One region of the Streptomyces sp. NPDC089919 genome, then DNA from elsewhere that is predicted to be linked to it. Evidence: riboswitches for the same ligand, from Rfam matches in the RefSeq annotation. Region 1 holds a riboswitch; the other holds the start of a gene.
What was found. A riboswitch is a leader RNA that binds a small molecule or an ion and turns the genes downstream of it on or off. The one in region 1 is predicted to bind guanidine.
Positions count from the first base shown of each region.

Region 2: another riboswitch for guanidine. It lies ahead of AB0O40_RS03240 (multidrug efflux SMR transporter); the one in region 1 lies ahead of AB0O40_RS34130 (Ohr family peroxiredoxin).

Region 1 covers NZ_JBFBGK010000136.1:6,705-10,223, reverse strand. The annotation lists gene AB0O40_RS34140 (alpha/beta hydrolase) at 1-767, opposite strand, end outside; gene AB0O40_RS34135 (hypothetical protein) at 1,189-1,644, opposite strand; gene AB0O40_RS34130 (Ohr family peroxiredoxin) at 1,637-2,083, opposite strand; guanidine-III (ykkC-III) riboswitch at 2,168-2,231, opposite strand; gene AB0O40_RS34125 (MFS transporter) at 2,306-3,519, opposite strand, start outside.
Region 2 covers NZ_JBFBGK010000004.1:100,330-103,848, forward strand. The annotation lists gene AB0O40_RS03235 (transglycosylase domain-containing protein) at 1-1,061, shown strand, start outside; gene AB0O40_RS03240 (multidrug efflux SMR transporter) at 1,079-1,399, opposite strand; guanidine-III (ykkC-III) riboswitch at 1,429-1,499, opposite strand; gene AB0O40_RS03245 (co-chaperone GroES) at 1,550-1,891, opposite strand; gene AB0O40_RS03250 (DUF3618 domain-containing protein) at 1,938-2,255, opposite strand; gene bcp (thioredoxin-dependent thiol peroxidase) at 2,359-2,826, shown strand; gene AB0O40_RS03260 (HNH endonuclease signature motif containing protein) at 2,954-3,519, shown strand, end outside.

The DNA of each region.
Region 1 (3,519 bases):
GTGCAGAACTCCACCAGGACGGGGCCCATCACCTCGGGCGTGACGCGGTGCCACAGGCCCGGCAGCTGGAGCCGGCGGCCGTTGGGCAGCGCGGCGGCGGTGGCCGCGGCGGCGGCCAGCAGCCAGTCGCCGGTGGAGTCGCTGTTGACCATCAGCGTCTCCACCTGGGTCTGGGCCAGCCGCTCGACCGGTATCCGGCCGTCGCCCATCAGGACGGTGTCGTAGGCGAGGGTGTGGGCCAGCGCGACGTTGGCCTCCCACATCGGGCCGGACTTCCAGTCCTCGATCCAGTCCGGCGGGAAGCCGACGTGCTCGGCCAGGAAGTACTCCACGGCGCCGCTGCGGTCCGTGTCCAGGAGCACCCGCAGCTTCTCGGCGAACTCCGGCTCGGGCTTGCGGAAGCCCTCGACCCGGTAGGGCGGCTCCAGGACGACGAGCCCGCCCATCGGCACGCCCGCCATCGCGGCCTCCAGCGCGAGGATCGCGCCGCTGGACACGGCGAAGACCACCGCGTCCCGGCCGGCCGCCTCGATCACGGCCGCCAGGTCCTCGACCTCGCGCTGCACCGAGTACTCGGGCGCGTCCCCGCTCTGCCCCCGGCCGCGGCGGTCGTAGGCGTAGACCGTCAGGTGCGGGGCGAGCTCGGGCACCAGGGTCGAGAACGCCGTGTGGTCGCGGAACCCACCGCCGAGCAGGACGATCGGCGGACCCTCACCCGTTTTCTCGTAAGCAATCGTCGTGCCGTCCCCCGAAACGACCTTCTCCATCGATATCTCCTGTCGAATTGGCGTGCTCCTCATGTATTCACGCACCTCGACAGTCGTCAACAGGCCAAATCTGGGCGGTGGCGTTCAGGGGGCAGAATCTCGGTCTTGCCAGCGCGCCGGACGGCCGGGCGGCCCGGCGCCTCGCGATCACACCGCTCCGACCTGCCACGATGTGGACAACGGTGGGCGGGCGACCGCCTCCGGGACCGGGCTCTGGAATACCGCTCGAATTCTCCACGAATGGCAATGGAATGTCGTCGGAGAACGGCTCAGGAAACACCGGCCGGGTGGATCGAATTCGCCATCCCCCGGGAATAGCACTGGTCAGTAGGACGTTTGAGCGGCGGCATGTCCGTAGTGTTCCGGTCAGCGCACCGCCGCCGGCCCCCCGCTCCGGCCCCCGGAGCCCCGGCCGGCGCGGTCACAGCCGCCAGTACGACCCACCGCGGGAGTCCACGTGCACCACGTGCGGCCCGATCCGCACGGTGTGCCGGCCCGGGCCGGTCCAGGAGCCGTCGGGCGCGTCGGCGGGCACCGGCAGCGGGGTCCAGATCTCGAGGAAGGTGCTGCCGTCGGTGTTGGTGCCCCACTCCACGAGGTCGGCGCCCTCCTGGCGGAAGCTGCCGATGTCCTCGCCGGGCTCGCCCGTGAGGTGGTGGAAGTGCACCCGGGACCCGTCGTAGCCGGTCCGGCCCGCGAAACCGCGGCTGTCGGCGAAGTAGGGGCCGGTCTGCAGCCACACCACGTGCTCCGGCTCGGCCAGCGGCCCGCCGTCGCGGCTGATCCCGCGCCGCAGCCAGGCGCCCCGGCCGGGCAGCGGGATGCCCGGTCCGCCCGGGGCCGGGGCGCGCCCGAGGACGGCGGTCGGCTCAGACACCGGGGGTGGTGCCGTCGACGGCGTGCAGGGTGAGTTCGATGTTGCCGTGCACGGCCTGGGAGTACGGGCAGACCGCGTCGGCCCGGCGCAGCAGCGGCAGCAGGTCGTCCGCGGCCCAGCCCGGGAGGGAGACGGTCAGGCTCACGGCCAGGCCGTAGCCCGCGGGGGTGTCGGTGGTGCCCAGCCGCACCTCGCAGGCCACCTGTGCGGCCGAGGCGTCCGCCCCGAAGTCCGCGGCGACCTCCGCCAGGGCGGAGGTGAAGCAGGCCGCGAACCCGGCGGCGAAGAGCTGTTCGGGGTTGGTGGTGCCGGGGACCTTCTTGCGCGGCGGGGCGAGCCGGACGTCGAGGCGCCCGTCGTCGGTGACCACCGAGCCGGTGCGGCCGCCGCTGGCGTGCGCGGTGGTCCGGTACAGGGTGGTGGTGAGCGGCACGGTCATGAGGTCGGCCCATCTGTGCGACGAGGGGACGCCGCCCGGGGCCGGACGGCGTGACGGCGCCCGCCGGTACGACGGCGCCTTGGGGGCGCGTCGTCGTGCATGACCGGGTACGGCGCATCTCGTCCGGGGCCCGCAAGCCGGGCCGCGCTCAATGTAGCAACGCCGCAGGTCCGGCGCTTCCCTGCGGGCCGGTGACCCTCCTCACCCGGGTCCGGCCGCCGGTCACCGCGCCGCGTCGGCGGTCCGCGGCACCGCGGACAGCGGGGTCGCGACGTGCTCCAGCGAGCGTCGTTCGGCGTCCACGCCCCAGCGGAAGGCGGTGAGGCCGCCGAGGACCATCAGCACCCCGCCGACCGTGTAGCCGGCGAACACCCGCCAGGGGTTGTGGCCTTCGCCGATCAGGGTGGCGAACAGCCAGGGCGCGACCACCCCGCCGAAGAGCATGGACAGGGCGAAGAAGAAGGAGATCGCCTGGGCCCGCATCTCCACGGGGAAGACCTCGCTCACGGTCAGGTAGGCGGAGGAGGCGGCCGCGGAGGCGATGAAGAAGATCACGCACCAGAGCACGGTCTGGGTCACCGCGGTCAGCACGCCCTGGGCGAAGAGCCAGCCGGTCAGGACGAGCAGGGCCCCGGAGGCGCAGTAGGTCGAGCCGATCATCCGGCGCCGGCCCAGGCTGTCGAAGTACCGGCCGAGCAGGAGCGGACCGGCCAGGTTGCCGAGCGCGAAGGGGAAGATGAAGTAGGCGACGGCGCCGTCCTGGATGCCGTAGAACTCGGCGAGGATCAGCGAGTAGGTGAAGAAGATCGCGTTGTAGAGGAAGGCCTGGGTGACCATGAGCATGAAGCCCAGGACCGACCGGGTGCGGTAGTCGCGGAACAGGATCCGGGCCAGCTCCCGGTACCCGACCTGCGGGCGTTGCCGGTACTCCACGGCCTCGCTGTCCGGCACCGGATCGAGGTGTGCTCCCCCGGCCGTGACCTGGCGCTCGATGGCGTCGACCACCTGCTCGGCCTCCTCGGCCCGGCCGTGGGTCAGCAGCCAGCGGGGACTCTCCGGGAGGGTGCGGCGCAGGCCCCAGATCGCCATGCCGATGGCCGGGCCGACCAGCAGGCCGAGCCGCCACCCGAGGTCGACACCGAAGAGCTTGGTGTTGAGGAAGGCGAGGTTGGCGGCGGCGCCGATCATGGCACCCAGCCAGTACGTGCCGTTGATGGCCAGGTCGGCGTGGCCGCGGTGGCGGCTGGGGATCAGTTCGTCGATCGCGGAGTTGAGCGCGGCGTACTCGCCGCCGATGCCGGTGCCCGCGATGAAGCGCGTCACGGCGAAGAAGGCGAAGTTCATGGACAGGGCGGTGAGGCCGTTGCCCACCAGGTAGACCCCGAGGGTGACGATGAAGAGGTTGCGGCGGCCCAGCCGGTCGGCGAGGCGGCCGA
Region 2 (3,519 bases), on a different contig from region 1:
ACCAGCGCTCCTACGGCGACATCACCGTCCGCAGCGCCACCAACAACTCCGTCAACACCGTGTACGCGCAGATGGCCGTGGACGTCGGCACCAACGAGGTCAAGCAGACCGCCATCGACATGGGCATGCCCAAGGACGTACCGGCCTTCGACGCCGTCCCCGCCATGGCCCTCGGCACCCTCCAGGCCAGCGTCCTCGACATGACCCAGGTCTACGCCACCCTCGCCGACCACGGCCGCTACACGCCCTGGACCATCGTCGACAAGGTCAGCAGCCCGGACGGCGACACCCTCGCCCTCCCCAAGCGCACCTCCCGCCAGGCCGTCTCCCGGGAAGCCGCCGACACCACCACCTCCATGCTGGAGAGCGTGGTCGAATCCGGCACCGGCACCGCCGCCCAGGCCGCCGGCCGCCCCGCCGCCGGCAAGACCGGCACCGCCGAGGACGACAAGGCCGCCTGGTTCGCCGCCTACACCCCCGACCTCGCCACCGTCGTCGCCGTGATGGGCCAGGACCCCGACGCCGGCACCCTCGAACCCCTCTACGGCGCCCTCGGCCAGGACCGCATCAACGGCGGCGGCTACCCCGCCCGCATCTGGGCCGCCTACACCAAGGCCGCCCTCGAAGGCAGCGAGGCCCAGGACTTCGACCTCGAGCTCCAGCCCGGCGCCGCCTACGTCCCGCCGCCCGTCGAGCCCAGCCGCACCCGCGGCCCCGGCCGCGACGAGGGCCGCACCCAGGGCAACACCAACGCCGGGAACGGCAACGGCGGCAACGGGAACGGCGGGAACCGCGGCGGCAACCAGAACCAGGGCCAGCAGCAGGGCGGCAACACCAACGCCGGCACGAACACCGGCACCACCAACGGCACGAACGGCACCAACGGCCAGACCCAGGGCGGCACCACCGACGGCGGCACCACCGGGGGCGAGACCGACACCGGCGGCACCACCGACGGCGGCGGCACCACCGGAGGGACCACCGGCGGCACCCGCGGCGGCACCACCGGCACCCAGGGAGGCGGCAGCCGGGGCGGCACCACCGGCCCCACCCCGGGCTAGCGGCCCTAGGACACGCCCTAGTGCCCCGAGGTCGCCTTCAGGCCGACCACGGCCACCAGCAGCAGACAGATGAAGAAGATCCGGGCGGCGGTCACCGGCTCACCCAGCACGGCCATGCCGAGCACCGCCGCCCCCGCCGCACCGATCCCGACCCACACGCCGTAGGCCGTACCGATCGGCAGGGTCTTCGCGGCGTACGACAACAGCACCATGCTGGCCACGATCCCCGCACCGGTGAACACGCTCGGCCACAGCCGCGTGAACCCCTCGGTGAACTTCATGCCGATCGACCAGCCGACCTCGAGCAGACCGGCGACGAGAAGAAGAACCCAGGCCATGACGGCACCTCCGGGACGAGAGCGAACGGGGTGCGTCGTCTTTGCCTGCCCGGTACGGCGCGTCTCGTCGGGTTCCCCACCACCGTAGCAAAGGAACGGCAAAGGGCCGGTGACACCCGTCACCGGCCCTTCGTACGCCTTCGCAGGCGGCTACAGGTACAGCCCCGTGGAGTCCTCGGACCCCTCCAGCCGCTCCGCCGCCACCGCGTGCAGGTCCCGCTCGCGCATCAGCACGTACGTCGCGCCCCGCACCTCGACCTCGGCCCGGTCCTCCGGGTCGTACAGCACCCGGTCACCCGGCTCCACGGTCCGGACGTTCTGTCCGACCGCGACCACCTCGGCCCAGGCCAGCCGCTTGCCCACCGCGGCCGTCGCGGGGATGAGGATGCCACCGCCGGACCGCCGCTCGCCCTCCGGCGAATCGGACCTGACGAGCACGCGGTCGTGCAGCATCCGGATGGGCAGCTTGTCGTGGGTGGGGTTCTCGCTCACACCCAGAACCTACCTGCCGGCCCGCGCCGGGCACCCCGCAGGGTCATCAGCGCTTGCGCCGGGTCGACAGGGCCAACAGCCCGACGACGCCCACCGCGAGCATCGCCACCGGCACCAGCCGCTCCAGGCGGGGCGCGCCGTCCTCGTGCCGCAGGCCGGACTTCAGGTCCGTGACCACGCGGTTCACCGCGACGAAGGCCCGCCCGGCGGTCTGGTCGACCGTCGAGGCCACCCGCGCCTTGGCGTCACCCACGATCGTCCTCGGGTGCATGCGCACCCCGATCTCGTCCAGCGTCTCCGCGAGCGATTCGCGCCTGCGGATGATGTCCGCCTCGATCTGGGCGGGGGTCCTGACATCCGACACCGCGCTGCCTCCGTGGTGGTCGTGGGTGGGCGTAGTCCGGCATGGACAGTCTGTCAGCTTACGCTCGTGCCGTACGGATCCCCTCCCGAGGAGACTTGAGGACATGAGCGAGCGACTCCAGCCGGGCGACACCGCCCCCGCCTTTTCCCTGCCCGACGCGGACGGCAACGCGGTCTCCCTCGCCGACCACAAGGGCCGCAAGGTGATCGTCTACTTCTACCCGGCCGCCCTGACCCCCGGCTGCACGAAGCAGGCCTGCGACTTCACCGACAACCTGGCCGTCCTGGCCCAGGCGGGCTACGACGTCATCGGCGTCTCCCCCGACAAGCCGGAGAAGCTGGCCAAGTTCCGCGAACAGGAGCACCTGAAGGTCACCCTGGTCGGCGACCCGTCGAAGGAGGTCCTGACGGCCTACGGCGCCTTCGGCGAGAAGAAGCTGTACGGCAAGACGGTGACGGGCGTCATCCGCTCCACGGTCATCGTCGACGAGGAGGGCAAGGTCGAGCGAGCCCTCTACAACGTCAAGGCCACCGGCCACGTAGCCAAGATCATCAAGGACCTGGGCATCTGACGGATCCTCCGGGAGGGCCCGCACGGTCAGTGACCGTGCGGGCCTTTCCGTACACCCGGCGTAACCGTCCGACTATCGGTTCGTTACTCCTTCCGAGCGCCGAATGCGCGCCCGAACGGAGCACGAGATGCCGACCAGCCCCTACACGAAGCCCCGCCTGGCAGAGGCGGCCGCCGCCTCCCGCAACCTGACCGAATGCCTGACCCGCCTGGGCGTGGACCCCAAGACTGGATCCCGCCGCTACCTCCACGACCGCATGCGGAAGCTGGGCGTGGACACCTCTCACTTCACCCGCGAGACCGGCGAGAAATGGACCCGCGAAGTCCTGGCGGAGGCGGTGGCCGCCTCGACATCGATCAACGAGGTGCTGCGCCGCATAGGCCTGGACACCGTCGGCGGCCACCACACCCACATCAGCCGCAAGGTGAAGTCCTTCGAGATAGACACCTCGCACTTCGCGCAGCCCAGGCCTTCGCGCGGCCGCATGCAGGACGCGCGGCGGCGCCGCTCCGCGGACGAGATCCTCCTCGCCGACGAGTCACCCCACGCCCGGCGCGTGCCGGGCGCCCGACTGCGCAGGGCTCTGCTGGAGACGGGCGTCGATGACCGCTGCGCCGACTGCGGCATCGAGGCCGTCTGGCTCGGCGAGCCGCTCCCCCTGGAAGTCGACCACATCAACGGCGACTGGCGGGA